DNA from 2 places in the Bradyrhizobium vignae genome. Region 2 is predicted to be linked to the other one. Evidence: riboswitches for the same ligand, from Rfam matches in the RefSeq annotation. Region 2 holds a riboswitch; the other holds the start of a gene.
The links. Region 2 has a riboswitch for glycine ahead of gcvT (glycine cleavage system aminomethyltransferase GcvT). Riboswitches for the same ligand answer to the same signal wherever they lie in the genome.
Positions count from the first base shown of each region.

Region 1: another riboswitch for glycine. It lies ahead of BRAD3257_RS15715 (D-amino acid dehydrogenase); the one in region 2 lies ahead of gcvT (glycine cleavage system aminomethyltransferase GcvT).

Region 1 covers NZ_LS398110.1:3,267,273-3,275,933, reverse strand. The annotation lists gene BRAD3257_RS15735 (multidrug effflux MFS transporter) at 1-1,217, shown strand, start outside; gene BRAD3257_RS40315 (hypothetical protein) at 1,272-1,412, shown strand; gene BRAD3257_RS15730 (glycosyltransferase family 39 protein) at 1,422-3,014, opposite strand; gene BRAD3257_RS15725 (ABC transporter substrate-binding protein) at 3,241-4,851, opposite strand; gene BRAD3257_RS15720 (M20/M25/M40 family metallo-hydrolase) at 5,119-6,249, shown strand; glycine riboswitch at 6,346-6,450, shown strand; glycine riboswitch at 6,454-6,566, shown strand; gene BRAD3257_RS15715 (D-amino acid dehydrogenase) at 6,635-7,936, shown strand; gene BRAD3257_RS15710 (ABC transporter permease) at 8,115-8,661, shown strand, end outside.
Region 2 covers NZ_LS398110.1:3,125,669-3,134,329, reverse strand. The annotation lists gene BRAD3257_RS15040 (NADP-dependent isocitrate dehydrogenase) at 1-802, shown strand, start outside; gene BRAD3257_RS15035 (cyclic nucleotide-gated ion channel) at 982-2,214, opposite strand; gene alaS (alanine--tRNA ligase) at 2,221-4,902, opposite strand; glycine riboswitch at 5,123-5,211, shown strand; gene gcvT (glycine cleavage system aminomethyltransferase GcvT) at 5,357-6,502, shown strand; gene gcvH (glycine cleavage system protein GcvH) at 6,513-6,881, shown strand; gene gcvP (aminomethyl-transferring glycine dehydrogenase) at 7,036-8,661, shown strand, end outside.

The DNA of each region.
Region 1 (8,661 bases), 140 kb from region 2:
CCGGACACCGCCCGATGGGTTTTCCAGAATTCGTCATCGTGATCGCGTCCATCATGGCGCTCAATCCGCTCGCGATGGACATGATGCTGCCGGCGCTGCCCAATATCGGCACCGCCTTCAAGATTCCCGTCGCGAACCATCTCCAGCTGGTGCTGTCGACTTTCCTGATCGGCTTCGGCGCCGGCCAGTTCGTCATGGGTCCCCTGTCGGACCGTTTCGGACGCCGGCCGGTGCTGCTCGGCGGCATGGCGGTCTATGCGGTGGCGAGCGTGCTGGCGGTCGCGGCGCCCTCGTTCGAGACGCTACTGCTGGCGCGTGCGCTGCAGGGGCTCGGCACCTCGGCGACGCGCGTGATCGCGACCTCGATCGTGCGCGACTGCTATGTCGGCCGCCGCATGGCGAGCGTGATGTCGCTCGCGATGATGGTGTTCATCGCGGTGCCCGTGGTCGCCCCCTCGTTCGGACAGGCGGTGCTGCTGGTGACGGCGTGGCGCGGCATCTTCGTGGTGCTGATGCTCTATGGCCTGCTCGCGCTCGCATGGTGCGTGCTGCGGCTGCCTGAAACCCTTCCCGAGTCCGAGCGCAGGTCGCTGGCGCCCGCCGACGTGCTCGCAGCCTTCCGCCAGACCGTGACCCATCGCCAGACGATCGGCTATGCGACGGCGGCCGGAACCGTGATCGGCGCACTGTTCGCTTACGTCTTCTGCGCCCAGCAGGTCTTCACCGGCATCTATCATCTCGGCCACTACTTCCCGCTCGCTTTCGCGGCGATCGCCGCCGGCACTGCCATCGCCGGCTTTCTCAATGCGAGGCTGGTCGGGCGGCTCGGCATGCGCGTGATCTCGCACGGGGCGCTGACGCTCTACGCCGTGGTGGCCGGCGTGATGCTGCTGACGGAAAGCCTCGGCGTGCTGCCGCTCGCCTTGTTCATGGCGCTCTCCGCTTTGATGATGTTCTCGTTCGGCATGATGGTCGCCAACTTCACCGCGCTCGCGATGGAGCCGCAGGGACACATCGCCGGCACCGCCTCCTCGCTTTACGGCTCGATCACGACGCTGATCGGAATCGTGGTCGGCATGGCGATCGGGCAGAGCTTCGACGGCACGCTGCTGCCCTTCTCGGTCGGCTTCTTCCTGTCGACCCTCGCTGCGCTCGCGATCGTGCTGGTGGTCGAGAAGGGCCGGTTGTTCAGGCCGCATCATCGTCCGGTCGGCTGAGGAACCACGCGGCGGCCTCGATGTTGTCCTGCAGCAATTCCAGAGGATGCTGCAATGGAACTGGAACACCGCGAAGAGCGCGACGAAGTAGAACGGCAGAAGACGGAACGTTCCGAACCGCGCGCTGAGCGGGCCGCGTTCACCACGCCGCTTGCGAGCGAGGGGCTCGAGCAGGTGCGCGACAGCCACTGCTGAGCACGCCGCCTATTCGGTGCCCCGCCGGCTGGCGCTGAAATCATCCGCAGCGCTGGCCGGCACCGGGCTTCCCTGCGGCAGCGCCATCAGCACGATCACGTCCCGAGACAAACCAGGCTGGCCCCACAGGGAAGCGCGCACGGTGAACTCGCGCCTGACGAAATGCCCACCGCGGGCGGACACCCATTCCATCCAGCGGCTGCAATATTCCTGCCCGCGGAAACAGAGTGCGGCCCAGCCGCGGTCCAGCGTCGTCTGGTGCGGCAGACCCCAAGTGTATTGGTACTCGAACGGCCGTGCGTAATGCGGATGGTCGGGACTGTAGAACGCCGTCGCGAAGGCAAGCGCGTCGTCGCCGCTGACCGCACTCAGCGGCTCAGCGGTCTGCTCGCGCCACTCGCGCGTCAACTCGCCGGCCGCCTGCGCGTAAAAGTTCCGGCCCTCTTCATAGCCGTGCTTGTTGCGATAGATGGCATGGATCGGCGCCGCGATCAGGACGGCGGCAAGCGCAGCGCCGGCAACGATCACCGTGAGGTTCACGGTGTGGAAACGCTCGATCGGATAGCTCGTGCCGCAGACCACGAGAACGGCGAACAGGAACAGCCCCTGCAAGGCCCACAGCGACGGCAGATCGGTGCCCCACACAAGCGACGTCAGCACCGGCAGCACGATCGTACCGATCGTGACGTAGAACAGTAACCGCAGGCCCGGGCTCATGGCCGCGAAGTCGGCTGTAAACTGCTTCAAGCGCGTTCCCGCGATCAGCACCCAGAGCAAGGCCGATAGGCTCATCGCGGCGGCCAACCCCAGCACAAAGTTGCTCGCCTCGCCGAGTGAGCTCGAGACGTTGCCGTTGGCATGCGCCAGTGCGTAGGTGAAGGTCGACGCGCCCGTGGTCGCGAGCCAGTAGAGGTGGGGCGACAGCGCCGCGAGCCCGACGACGACCGAGATCCATGGCGAAGCGGAGCTGAAATAGGCGCGGCGCGCCGGGTGCGCCAGCGCGGCAAACGCGAAGCTCACGACGAGAAAGATCGAATAATATTTGCCGACCATCGCCAGCGCGGTCGTGCATCCCGCCGCGATCGCCCACGGCCAGGCGCGCGTCTCGAACGCGCGCAGAAAGCACCAGGTCGCCAGCGGCCAGGTCGCCAGCAGCACCGAATTGGCATTGAAGCGCTGGGCATGAAATTGGTAGGCCGGCGTCAGCATCAGGAGCAGGAGCACCAGGATGCGCTTGTGTCCGGTCACGAACTGCCGCGAGATCAGATCGACGAAGAACAGCGCGAGCCCGGCATTGGCCATCGCCATCAATTGCAACGACCAGTCGCTGAGCGGAAACACCGAGGTCCACGCCGCCGTCACCCACCCCATCAACGGCGGATGCTTGTGATAGCCGAAAGCGAAATTGCGGCCCAGCGTCCAGGCTTCGAGCGTATCGGGATGAAGGCCGCCGCCGGCATAGGCGATAGCGAGATAGAGGGTCCAGACCACGATAAAGCAGGCGATGAGAAGCGGTACGGCCCAGCCAGCCTCGACGGCGTCGAGCCAGCGCAGGAAGGGCCGGCGCCAGGGCGCCGGCGCGCGATCGGACCGTTCGGCCATCGCCTGGAATGCAAAATCGATCGGCACGGGAAGCAAATCTGAAAAAATGATACGCGAAGACGCAGCATCTATTTCAGCTTGGAAACAAATAGCAACGATTAGCAATTGAAAAAGTTAAAGGGCGCCGCCTTTCAACCAGCGCAAGGCCATCAAACGGCAACGGCGCCGCTGATGACAGCGGCGCCGTGCGAGGGTCCGGCCGAAGGCCGCGAGAGGGGTTCTCGCCCTATTCCGACTTGTCGATGTTCCAGAACAGCGGCGTCGCCGGACCGTCGAGCACGCCGGTCAGCGATTTGCGCCAGCCGCTCGGCAGCAGGTACTGCCCGAGCGGGATATAGATCACCTGCTCATAGGCTTCCTTCTGGATGTCGGCCGCGATCTTCTTCTGCTCGTCGAGCGAGGCTGCGCGGACGAACGCATCCTTGAGCTGCTCGATCTTGGCATCCTCCGCCCAGCCGAACCAGCCGCCCTTCTTGCCCTGGCCGCCGATCGAGAGATTGGCGATCGGGTTGGAGACGTCGGCCGCGACCCAGTTGGTGAAGAACATGTTCCAGCCCCCCTCCTTCGGCGGCTTCTGGCTGGCGCGACGGCTCACCACGGTCTGCCAATCGGTCGCCTGCAGGTCGACCTTGAAGCCGGCCTCGCGCAGCAGCTGGGCCGCAACGATCGGCTGCGCCTTCAGCGTCGTGACGTCGCCAGGTGCCATGATCACGACCGGCGTGCCGTCATAGCCGGATTCGGCGAGCGCCTTCTTCGCTTCGGCCATGCCGTTGCCCTTCACGAGGGTCTCGGCACCGACCTCGGTTGCGAGCGGCGTGTCGCACACGAAGAAGGCACCACAGATCTTCTGATATTTCGGGTTTCCGACCAGCGCGTCGAGAACGTCCTTCTGGTTCATCGCCAGCAAGGCAGCGCGGCGCACCTTCACGTTGTCGAACGGCGGATAGAGGAAGTTCATGCGGCCGAGGGTCTGGAAACCGAACTTATTGGAGACCTCGATCGTGAGCTCCTTGTTCGCTTCCAGCACCGGCAGCATGTCGTATGGCAGATTTTCCATGAAATCGATGTCGCCCGACTGCAGCGCGTTCACCGCGGTCTGCGAGTCCGGCATGGTGATCCACTCGACGCGGTCCACCTTCACCACCTTGCCGCCGGAGGTCCAGCTCGCCGGCTCCTTGCGCGGCACGTAGTCGGTGTTCTTGACATAGACCGCCTTCACGCCGGGCTGGAATTCGCCCTGCACGAACTTGAAGGGACCCGAGCCGATCTGCTCGGGGATCTGCTTGTCCGGCGGCGTCTCGGCGAGACGCTTCGGCATCATGAAGGCGACGCGCGAGGACGGCTTGCCGATGGAGTCGAGGACGAGGCCGTAGGGTTCCTTCAGCTTCAGCGTGATGGTCTTGGCGTCGGTCGCCTCGAGGCTCGCGGTGAAGTCCATGAGCTTCTGGCCCATGCCGTCGACCGCAGCCCAGCGCTTCAGCGAGGCGACGCAGTCCTCCGCCGTCACCGGCGCACCGTCATGCCACTTCAGGCCATCGCGCAGGGTGAAGGTGTAGGTGAGCTTGTCATCGGAGATCTTCCAGTCCGCCATCTGCGGCTGGATCTTGAAATTCGAATCCGGGGCGACCAGCGTGTCGTAGACCATGTAGCCATGGTCACGCGTGATGTAGGCCGTGGTGAAGATCGGGTCGATGATGCGCAGATCCGAATGCATCACCGCCGTGAGGGTCTTGCCGGCCGCCAACACTGGCGAAGCCAGCGCAGTCGAAAGCGCGACGACCGTCAGCGCAAGTTTGGAGGCGAATGCGCGAGCCCCCCGGCGCGTGAAGTGGAACATAGAGGGTTCTCCTGACGTGAAACTGTTCAAAGGCAGGTTATTGGTTGAGCATGCGGTTCGTTCGTTGGGCGAACTAACCTCATGCAATGCCTTTATCTTTTCGAGACTTGCAGACAGTGTTGAGCGCGTCAATCCGGTTTCGTCGCAAGCCCTCGCGGCGCGCGCACGGGCTCCACAAAGATCAGTTTGGCTCTACAACGCTCTCCGCTGTCCTGCCCCGCGCCGATGCAATGCGCGTTCCATCTTCGCAGCTTGAGAGACATTGAGATGAATCCAGCCAATCTTCCCTTCGATTCCGAGGCCATGCTCGAGGGCCTGCGCACCTGGGTGGAATGCGAGAGCCCGACCTGGGACGCGAACGCAGTGAACCGCATGCTCGATATCGCAGCGCGGGACATGGCGATCATGGGTGCTACGATCGAGCGCATCGCCGGCCGCCAGGGCTTTGGCGGCGTCATCCGCGCGCGCTTTCCCCATCCGAAGCAGGGCGAGCCGGGAATCCTGATCGCCGGACACATGGATACCGTTCATCCGGTCGGCACCATCGAGAAGCTGAAATGGCGGCGCGAGGGCGACAAATGCTACGGCCCCGGCATCTACGACATGAAGGGCGGCAACTATCTCTCGCTGGAAGCGATCCGCCAGCTGGCGCGCGCCTCGTTCACGACGCCGCTGCCGATCACCGTGCTGTTCACGCCGGATGAGGAAGTCGGCACGCCCTCCACGCGCGACATCATCGAGGCCGAAGCCGCACGCAACAAATACGTGCTGGTGCCGGAGCCCGGCCGCGCCGACAACGGCGTCACCACCGGACGTTACGCCATCGCACGCTTCAATCTCGAAGCGACGGGACGGCCGAGCCACGCCGGCGCAACCTTGTCGGCAGGACGCTCGGCAATTCGCGAGATGGCGCGGCAAATTCTTGCGATCGATGCGATGACGACGGAGGACTGCACCTTCTCGGTCGGCGTCGTGCATGGCGGACAATGGGTCAATTGCGTTGCCACGACAGCCACCGGCGAAGCGCTGTCGATGGCCAAGCGCCAGGCCGATCTCGACCGCGGCGTCGAGCGGATGCTGGCGCTGTCCGGCACCACCAACGACGTCACCTTCAAGGTGACGCGCGGCGTGACGCGGCCGGTGTGGGAGCCGGATGCCGGCACCATGGCGCTGTACGAAAAGGCGCGCGGCATCGCCAAATCCCTCGGCGCGGAATTACCGCATGCGAGCTCCGGCGGCGGTTCCGACGGCAACTTCACCGGCGCAATGGGCATCCCGACACTCGACGGCCTCGGCGTGCGCGGCGGCAATGGCCACACGCTCGAGGAGTTCATCGAGGTCGACAGCCTGGTCGAGCGCGGCCGCCTGATGGCGGGACTGCTGGCAACGCTGGAGTAAATTGAATCAACTTCGCACTGCACAATGCATTGGCAATCGCGGTCGAAATTTAGCCTTGTCCAAAAATGAGGCGTATCGTACTGCTCGGCTTGTCCACGCGACGATGCGGGAGAGATCGCAACGAAGGCATGCTGCTTTCGTTACGGCGCCGACGGAGCAACCGCCCCGGAAACTCTCAGGCAAAAGGACTGTATCGACAGGACGATCTGGAGAGAGACGGCACGATTTGATCATCGTGACGTCCACCGAAGGGGATAGTCCGAGGCTGACCTTCCGAGGTCCGCGCCGGATCAAGCTCTCAGGTAACCGTGACAGATGGGGCGCCGCCAACGGCTTTCGAGCCGGCGGTCAGCCATCTCTAACTCACGGGAGCCCCGACTTCATCATGACTCATATCGCCATCATCGGCGCCGGCATCACCGGCGTAACGACCGCCTATGCCCTGCTGGAACGCGGTTACAAGGTGACGGTGCTCGACAAGCACCGCTATGCCGCAATGGAAACCTCGTTTGCGAACGGCGGACAGCTCTCCGCCAGCAATGCCGAGGTGTGGAACTCTACCGCGACGATCCTGAAGGGCCTGCGCTGGATGTTCCGGCGCGATGCGCCGCTGCTGATGAACCCGTGGCCGAACTGGCACAAATATTCGTGGATGAGCGAGTTCGTCGCCAATATCGGCAACTACCGCGCCAATACCATCGAGACCACGCGGCTGGCGATCGAAGCCCGCAAGCATCTGTTCGAGATCGCGGCGCGCGAAGGCGTCGACTTCGATCTCGAGCGCCGCGGCATCCTCCACATCTATCGTGACAAGGCCGGCTTTGAATCCGGTCTGCGCGTCAATGCGCTACTGCAGGAAGGTGGCCTCGACCGCCGCCCGGTGACGCCGGAGGAAATCCGCGCGATCGAGCCGACACTGCGGAAGGACTATTATGGCGGCTTCTTCACGCCGTCGGATGCGACCGGCGATATCCACAAGTTCACCCGCGGGCTGGCGGAAGCCTGCAAGCGGCGTGGTGCGACCTTCATTCATGAGGCCAACATCGATTCGATCGCACGGGCCGGCAGCGGCTTTGTCATCGGCTGGGCCGATCTCGCGACGAGCGATGCTGACGCGCCTCAACGCGGCATGCTGAAGGCGGACGGCGTCGTGGTCTGCGCGGGCGTTGCGAGCCGTCATTTCGCCGCCCTGCTCGACGAGCGCGTCAACGTCTATCCGGTGAAAGGCTACTCGATCACCGTGCAGCTCGACACCGCCGAGAGCCGCAACGCCACCCCGACCGTGAGCCTGCTCGACGAGGCCGCCAAGATCGTCACCAGCCGGCTCGGGGCCGATCGCTTTCGCGTCGCCGGCACCGCCGAGTTCAACGATTTCAATCGCGACATCCGCGCCGACCGCGTGCAGCCGCTGATCGACTGGGTGCGCAGCAACTTCCCCGCCGTCGAAACGTCGCGCGTCGTGCCCTGGGCCGGGCTGCGCCCGATGATGCCGAACATGATGCCGGTGGTGCGCGCGGGACGGATACCGGGCGTGTTCTTCAACACCGGCCATGGCCATCTCGGCTGGACTTTGTCGGCGGCGACGGCGCAGATAATTGCCCAGACCATCGACGGCTGGCGCGGGCTCAATGCGCCGCCGACCGTGCCTTCACTTAGGGGTGAGCATGAACTGCGACATGCATCCTGAGTGGCCGATGCCGGGGACATGCCGGCCTCTTGCTACAGCGCAGCCCTTGGCACACAATTTGCCCCAAGAGGATGGCGTCTCCGGGCAGCCTTTTCAGTCCAAGTGATAGGCATGATAGACACGACAGAATTCCCGGGCGCCTCGAGGCGCCACAAGTTCCGCAGCCGGAGATAGGTGCATGCTGGGTTATCTTATTCGCCGCGTTCTGGCCGCGGTGCCCGTGATGGGCGTCGTCGCTCTGTTCGTGTTCCTGCTGCTGCGGCTGACGCCCGGCGATCCCGCCGCGATCCTCGCCGGCGACAACGCGACGCCGGAACGGCTCGAGCGCATCCGCGCCTCGCTCGGCCTCAACGAGCCGCTGATCGTGCAGTTCATCACCTGGGTGAACAAGCTGCTGCACGGCGACCTCGGAACCTCGCTGATCTCCAACCTGCCGGTGATGAAGATGATCGGCCAGCGCGTCGAGCCGTCGATCTCGATCGCGCTGTCGACCATCGTCCTCGCCGTGATCGTCGCAGTCCCGCTGGGCGTGATCGCGGCGTGGAAGCACGGCACCTGGATCGACCGTTTCGTGATGGGCCTGTCGGTCCTGGGCTTCTCGGTCCCGGTGTTCGTGGTCGGATATGTCCTGATCGAGATCTTCGCGATCGATTTGCGCTGGGTGCCGGTGCAGGGCTTCCGCAGCATCTCGAACGGCTTCGGGCCGTTCTTCGAGCGTATCATCC
Region 2 (8,661 bases):
GTACCGCGCCACCGACATCAAGTTCCCGGGCAAGGGTACCCTCTCGTTGAAGTTCGTCGGCGAGGACGGCACCGTGATCGAGAAGGAAGTGTTCAAGGCCCCCGGCGCCGGCGTCGCCATGGAGATGTACAATCTCGACGACTCCATCATCGACTTCGCCCGCGCCTCCTTCAATTACGGCCTGCTCCGCAATTACCCGGTTTACCTGTCGACCAAGAACACCATCCTCAAGGTCTACGACGGGCGCTTCAAGGACATCTTCCAGGACATCTTCGACCGCGAGTTCAAGAAGGAATTCGACGCCAAGGGCCTCACTTACGAGCACCGCCTGATCGACGACATGGTCGCCTCGGCGCTGAAATGGTCCGGCGGCTATGTCTGGGCCTGTAAGAACTACGACGGCGACGTGCAGTCCGACACGGTCGCGCAGGGCTACGGCTCGCTCGGCCTGATGACCTCGGTGCTGCTCACCCCCGACGGCAAGACTGTCGAGGCCGAAGCCGCCCACGGCACGGTGACCCGCCATTACCGCGAGCACCAGAAGGGCAAGGAGACTTCGACCAACTCGATCGCCTCGATCTTCGCCTGGACCCGTGGCCTCGCCCACCGCGCCAAGCTCGACAACAACCCCGAGCTTGCCAAGTTCGCGGCCACGCTGGAGAAGGTCTGCGTCGACACCGTCGAGGCCGGTTACATGACCAAGGACCTCGCGCTCCTGGTCGGCGCCGACCAGCGCTGGCTCTCGACCACCGGCTTCCTCGATAAAGTCGCCGAGAACCTGACCAAGGCGCTGGCGGCGTAAGCCGCCTGCACGCTGTCATTGCGAGCGAAGCGAAGCAATCCAGGATCCCTCCGGGGAAACAGTCTGGATTTGCTTCGTCGCTTCAGCGACAAGATTGCCTTGCAATCTTGTCGCGCGCTCCTCGCAATGACGGACACTGGCGAGCATCGCCGTTCTCAGCTGATAGGAGTGCAGCGAAGCTATTCGCTGCGTCCCCCGCCTTCCTTCTCCGCCTGCGCCAGCTCGGCGAGCGCGAGATCGCCGCTGTCGGCAAGCCTTGCCTTGGCAGTGGTGTGGACGTGGGCGGCTAGCGTCGGCATGCGCGCGATCAGGGCGTGAAAATCCTGGGCATCGAGCACCAGCAGGCGCGTCTTGCGCGTCGCCGTCACCGTGCCGCTGCGTTTGGTTTTGTGCAGCAGCGCGATCTCGCCGAAGAAGGTGCCGTCGGATAGCCGCACATGCTGGCTCGGCAGCGCGATCTCGACCTCGCCGGCGGTAATGAAATACATCGACGACGCCGGATCGCCCCGTCGCACCAGAATCTCGCCCTGCTCGATGGTGCGCGCCCGCAAGAGCCGCATGATGTCGGCGATCTCCGCGGCCGCCAGATGCGAGAACAGCGGCACCCGCGCCAGCATGCCCCAGGTGACGACGAAATCGCGCCGCTTCACCTCTTCCGCGAATGCGGTCGAGATGATCGCGACCGGCAGCGCGATCATGGCGAAGCCCGAGATGATGGCGAAGGTGGAGATGAACTTGCCGAGCGGCGTCAGCGGCACGACGTCGCCGTAGCCGACGGTGCCGAGCGTTACGATCGCCCACCACATCGCCTGCGGGATGGTGCCGAGCTTGTCCGGCTGCACGTCGCGCTCGATGGCATAGAGCAGCGAGGCGAAGGTCAGCACCGCGCCGATCAGGATGACGATGCAGCCGATCAGCGCCCGCCGCTCGGCATGCACCGCGGCGAGCAGCGAGCGCATCGCCGGCGAATAACGGATCAGCTTGAAGAACGGCAGCACGCCGAGGGCTGCCAGCGTCGCGTGCCGGCCGGTCGCGAGCACGATTCCCGCTGGCAGGAACGCCATGAGATCAATGATGCCGAGCGCAGAAAAGGCATAGCCCAGCCGGTCGGACAGCGCCGATCCTCTGCCTTGGGTATGCCCCGCCACCGTCCACAGCCGCGCCGCATATTCCAGCGCGAACACGAGCACGGACAGGATGGAGATGCCTGCGAACAGCGCGCCAAACCGGGCGTCGAGCTCCGGCACCGAGGCGAGGATCATCGCGGCTACATTGAGCACGACCACGCCGATGATCAGCTGGATGAAGCGCGACCCGACCGAATAGGCCAGCGGATCGTGCTCCAGCAATTCGTAGAGGCGATCCCGTAAGTTCGGATCGCGAAGCCCACGTCCTCGCGGAACGGTGGACATGAGGCTTTAAGCGCCCGCCATCGCTTTTTCGATCGCCGACAGCGCCGCGGCCGCCTTGGCCCCATCGGGGCCGCCGGCCTGGGCCATGTCGGGCCGGCCACCGCCGCCCTTGCCGCCGAGCGCTTCGGACGCGATGCGCACGAGGTTCACGGCGTTGAAGCGCGCGGTGAGGTCTTGCGTGACGCCGACCACGACACCGGCCTTGCCGTCCTCGGTGACGCCGACGATGGCGACGACCCCCGAGCCGAGCTGCTTCTTGCCGTCATCGGCAAGGCTCTTGAGATCCTTCATCTCGATGCCCTCGACGGCGCGCGCCATCAGCTTGACGTCGCCGACCTCGCGCACGCCCGCGGCAGCGCCATTGCTGGCGGCGGCAGCGCCACCGCCCATCGCCAGCTTCTTGCGGGCGTCGGAGAGCTCGCGCTCCAGCTTCTTGCGCTCCTCCATCAGCGCGGCGATGCGCGCCGGCACGTCGTCGAGGGAGGTGCGCAGCTCGTTCGCCGCGGTCTTCGCCAGCGCCATGGTCTCGTTGGCGTGCCTGCGCGCATAATTGCCGGTCAGCGCCTCGATGCGGCGCACGCCGGAGGCGACCGCGCTCTCGCTGGTCAGCGTGATCAGGCCGATGTCGCCGGTGCGCCTCACATGGGTGCCGCCGCAGAGCTCGACCGACCAGCCGAGCGCGTTGGCGCCGCGCTCGCGCGCGGTCTTGCCCATCGAGACGACGCGGACCTCGTCACCATACTTTTCGCCGAACAGCGCGCGCGCTCCCGCCTCCCGCGCCTCGTCGACGCCCATCACGCGAGTGGTGACCTCGTCGTTCTCCAGCACCACGTCATTGGCGATATCCTCGACGCGAGCGAGCTCCTCGGCCGTGATCGGCTTCGGATGCACGAAGTCGAAGCGCAGCCGGTCGGGTGCGACCAGCGAGCCGCGCTGGGCGATGTGGTCGCCGAGCACCTGGCGCAGCGCCTCGTGGATCAGATGCGTCGCCGAGTGATGCGCGCGGATCGAGGAGCGGCGCGAATGATCGACCTCGAGCTGCAGCGCAGCGCCGAGCTTCAGCTCTCCACTCTCGACCGCGCCGATGTGAACGAAGAGATCGCCGAGCTTCTTCTGCGTGTCGGTGACGCGGAATTTGAGGCCGCCCTCGCCCGTCAGCACGCCGGTGTCGCCGACCTGACCACCGGACTCCGCATAGAACGGCGTCTGGTTGAGCACGATCGAACCCGTCTCGCCGGCTTTGAGGCTGGCAACCTCCTGGCCGTCCTTGACCAGGGCGGAGACGACGCCCTCGGCGCTCTCGGTCTCGTAGCCCAGAAATTCGGTGGCGCCGAGCTTCTCACGCAGCGGGAACCAGATTGCCTCGGAAGCCGCTTCACCAGACCCCTTCCAGGACTCGCGCGCCTTGGCCTTCTGGCGCTCCATGGCGTCGTTGAACGAAGCCTGGTCGACGCCGATGCCGCGCGACTTCAGCGCGTCCTGCGTCAGATCGAGCGGGAAGCCATAGGTGTCGTACAGCGTGAAGGCGACGTCGCCGTCGAACATGTCGCCCTTTTTCAGACCTGCGCTCTTCTCATCGAGGATGGCCAAGCCGCGCGACAGCGTCTTGCGGAAGCGCGTCTCTTCCAGCCGCAGCGTTTCCTCGATCAGCTTCTCCGCGCGCATCAGCTCGGGGTAAGCCTGGCCCATCTCGCGCACCAGCGCCCAGACCAGCCGGTGCATCAAGGGCTCTTTCGCACCCAGCAGCTGCGCATGGCGCATCGCCCGCCGCATGATCCGGCGCAGCACGTAGCCGCGGCCCTCGTTCGAAGGCAGCACGCCGTCGGAGACGAGGAAGGCCGAGGAGCGCAAGTGGTCGGCGATGACGCGGAACGAGGCCGCATTCTGCTCGGTCGGTCCGCTGCCCAGCGCGGACGCGGTCGCGTCGATCAGGTTACGGAACAGGTCGGTCTCGAACACGCTCTCGACGCCCTGGAGGATGCAGGCCATGCGCTCCAGGCCCATGCCGGTGTCGATCGAGGGACGCGGCAGATCCACGCGCTCCTCCTTCGTCACCTGCTCGTATTGCATGAACACGAGATTCCAGAATTCGAGGAAGCGATCGCCGTCCTCCTCCGGCGAGCCCGGAGGCCCGCCCCAGATGTGCTCGCCGCGGTCGATGAAGATCTCCGAGCAAGGGCCGCACGGCCCGGTGTCGCCCATCGCCCAGAAATTGTCCGAAGTCGGGATACGGATGATGCGGTCGTCGGCGAAGCCCGCGATCTTCTTCCACAGGCCCGCCGCCTCATCGTCGGTGTGATAGACCGTGACGAGCAGCTTGTCCTTCTTCAGCCCGAACTCGGAGGTGATCAGCTTCCAGGCGAGCTCGATCGCGCGCTCCTTGAAATAGTCGCCGAACGAGAAATTGCCGAGCATCTCGAAGAAGGTGAGATGGCGCGCGGTGTAGCCGACATTGTCGAGGTCGTTGTGCTTGCCGCCGGCGCGCACGCATTTCTGCGAGGTGGTGGCGCGCTGATAGGGGCGCTTCTCGACGCCGGTGAAGACGTTCTTGAACTGCACCATGCCGGCATTGGTGAACATCAAGGTCGGGTCGTTGCGCGGCACGAGTGGCGAGGACGGCACGACCTCGTGGCCGTTCTCGGCAAAGAAGTTCAGAAAGGTCGACCTGATCTCGTTGACGCCGCTCATGTTCATCCAATCGGGTATGCTTGGGCCCGCTGCCGCCGTCCAAACCGGAAATTAAGGCTGATATCTGCGGGCCAAAGCGCTTTTAGACAAGGCCAGCTTCGCTGTCCAGAAACTGTGCAAGGAGATCAGAGGGTTGCCGCAGGCGCGCAATCCCGTTGAAAGGCACAGAAGTCGCGTTGACAGGCTTGGCCGGCCTGTGGTCTCTACCCATCTGTATCGTACGGCCACGTCGGGAGAGACCGGCACTGGTGCCGGCGCCGAAGGAGCAACCGCCCCGGAAACTCTCAGGCAAAAGGACCGCGTGGCTTTGACAGCATCTGGAAAGAGGCGCCGACGGGCATAAGACCCGGACTGCGTCCGCCGACGGGATAATACTCTCAGGCACAGCGACAGATGGGGCTTCGACCGGTGTCCATCGGGGAATCCTCCCCGGGAACCGCCGAGGGCCCCTTACATGCTAGCGAATAACCAAGACTCCCTGAAACGTACACCCCTCCACAGCCTCCATGTGTCCCTGGGCGGCAAGATGGTGCCGTTCGCGGGCTATGACATGCCCGTGCAGTACCCCGCGGGCGTCCTGAAGGAGCACCTTCATACCCGGGCCTCCGCCGGCCTGTTCGACGTCTCCCATATGGGCCAGATCGCGCTCCGGCCGAAATCCGGGAGGATCGAGGACGCCGCCCGCGCGCTGGAGCGGCTGGTGCCGCAGGATATCGTGGCGATCGCCGCGGGGCGGCAGCGCTATGCCCAGTTCACCAATGACGATGGCGGCATTCTCGACGACCTCATGGTCGCCAATTTCGGCGATCACCTGTTCCTGGTCGTCAACGCCGCCTGCAAGGCTGAGGACGAGGCGCATCTGCGCGCGAATCTCTCTGGCGACTGCATCATCGATTCGCTGGAAGGCCGCGCGCTGATCGCGCTGCAGGGCCCGAAGGCGGAAACGGTGCTGGCGAAATTCTGTGCAGAGGCCCCGGCGATGAAGTTCATGGACGCCGGTCCGCATGAGGTTGCCGGCATCAAGTGCTTCGTCTCGCGTTCCGGCTACACCGGCGAGGACGGTTTTGAGATCTCGGTTCCCGCCGCCGATGCCGAACGCCTCGCCAAGATGCTGCTGGATAATCCGGACGTGCTGCCGATCGGCCTGGGCGCCCGCGACAGCCTGCGGCTGGAAGCCGGGCTCTGCCTGTACGGCCACGACATCGACACCGCGACCACGCCGGTCGAAGCCGCGCTGGAATGGTCGGTACAGAAGAGCCGCCGCAGCGGCGGGACGCGCGCCGGCGGTTTTCCCGGCGCAGAGAAGATCCTCGCCCATTTCGATGGCGGCGCGCCCCGCCGCCGCGTCGGACTGCTCGCCCTGGGCCGCGCGCCGGTGCGCGAGGGCGCGCTACTTTTTGCCGACGCTGCGGGCGGCGAGCCCATCGGACAAGTCACCTCGGGCGGTTTCGGCCCGAGCCTGAGCGCGCCGGTCGCGATGGGCTACGTGCCTGCGAGCCTCGCCGCGCTCGGCACAAAACTCTTCGCCGAGGTGCGCGGCCAGCGACTGCCGCTCGCAGTCGCCGCCATGCCTTTCGTGAAAAACACCTACAAACGCTGAGGACGAGACAATGACCACGACGCTGTACACCTCCGACCACGAATGGCTCGCCATCGACGGCGATACCGCCACGGTCGGCATCACCGATTACGCGCAGCAGCAGCTCGGCGACGTCGTGTTCGTCGAACTGCCCAAGGTCGGCCGCGCGCTGAAGAAGGCCGAAGCCGCCGCCGTCGTGGAATCGGTCAAGGCCGCCTCCGACGTCTACGCACCTGTTACCGGCGAAGTGCTCGAGACCAACGAGGCGCTGGCCGCCGAACCGGCGCTGGTGAACTCGGACGCGCAAGGCGCGGCCTGGTTCTTCAAGATCAGGATCGCCGACAAAAGCGAGCTCGGCGGCCTCATGGATGAAGCCGCCTACAAGGCGCATACGGCGTGAGATGACGAGAACTCTAACCTCATTCTCAGTGTCATCACCCGCGAAGGCGGGTGATCCAGTACGCCGCGGCCCATCGGCCCTAGCCGAAACGCCTGCGTTTACTGGATGCCCCGCCTTCGCGGGGCATGACAGCAACTCCTAGCGAGGACCCATGATGACCGCGCACCGCAAATCCAATGGCGACACCGCCGCCAGTTTCGTTCGCCGCCACATCGGCCCCTCAGTGCGCGATGTCACCGCAATGCTCGAAACGGTCGGCGCCAAGAGCGTCGATGCGCTGATGGCGGAGACGCTGCCGGCCTCGATCCGGCAGGCATCGCCGCTCGATCTCGGCAAGCCGCTCAGCGAAACCGAGGCGATCGCGCATATGGCCGAGCTCGCAGCCCAGAACCAGGTCTTCACCTCGCTGATCGGCCAGGGCTATTCCGGCACCATCCTGCCTGCGGTGATCCAGCGCAACATCCTGGAGAACCCGGCCTGGTACACGGCCTATACGCCCTACCAGCCCGAGATCAGCCAGGGCCGGCTGGAGGCGCTGTTCAACTTCCAGACCATGATCTGCGACCTCACCGGGCTCGACGTCGCCAACGCCTCGCTGCTCGATGAAGCGACCGCGGCGGCCGAGGCGATGGCGCTCGCCGAGCGGCACTCGCAGGTGAAGGCAAAAGCTTTCTTCGTCGACAAGGACGTGCATCCTCAGACGCTGGCGGTGATGCGCACCCGCGCCGAGCCGCTCGGCTGGAATCTGGTGGTCGGTGATCCCCTCACCGATCTCGACAAATCAGACGTGCTCGGCGCGCTGCTGCAATATCCGGGTTCTTCCGGCGCGTTGCGCGACCTCAGACCCGCGATAGCGTCGTTGAAGGCCAGGGGCGCGCTCGCGATCGTTGCCGCCGACCTGCTGGCACTGACGCTGCTCGCCTCGCCCGGCGAGCTCGGTGCCGACATCGTGATCGGCTCTGCCCAGCGCTTTGGCGTGCCGATGGGTTATGGCGGGCCGCACGCGGCCTATATGGCGGTGCGCGATGCGCTGAAGCGCTCGCTGCCCGGCCGTATCGTCGGCCTCTCCGTGGATTCGCGCGGGGCACCTGCCTATCGTCTCGCGCTGCAGACCCGCGAGCAGCACATCCGCCGCGAGAAGGCGACCTCCAACATCTGCACCGCGCAGGTGCTGCTGGCCGTCATCGCTTCGATGTATGCGGTCTATCACGGCCCCGAAGGCTTGATGCAGATCGCACGCAACGTGCATCGCCGCACCGCCGTGCTCGCGGCCGGCCTGCGCAAGCTCGGCTTCGCGCCGCAATCCGACAGCTTCTTCGATACGGTGACGGTCGATGCCGGCGGCAAGCGCGACGAGATCATCGCGCGCGCGACCGCCGAGAAGATCAATCTCGGCCTCGGCCATGGCACCTTGCGCATCGCCTTCGACGAGACCACGACGCCCGCGACCGTGGAAGCAGTCTGGCGCGCTTTCGGCGGCACGCTCGCCTATGCCGAGATCGATGCAGCGACGCGCGAGGCGCTGCCGGACGGCTTGAAGCGCACGACCGCGTTCCTCACCCATCCCGTCTTCCACGCGCATCGCTCGGAGACCGAGATGCTGCGCTACATGCGCAAGCTCAGTGACCGCGACCTCGCGCTCGACCGCGCCATGATCCCGCTCGGATCCTGCACCATGAAGCTGAACGCGACCACCGAGATGATGCCGCTGACCTGGCCTGAATTCGGCAGCCTGCATCCGTTCGTCCCGCGCGAGCAGGCGGCCGGCTATCACGCGCTG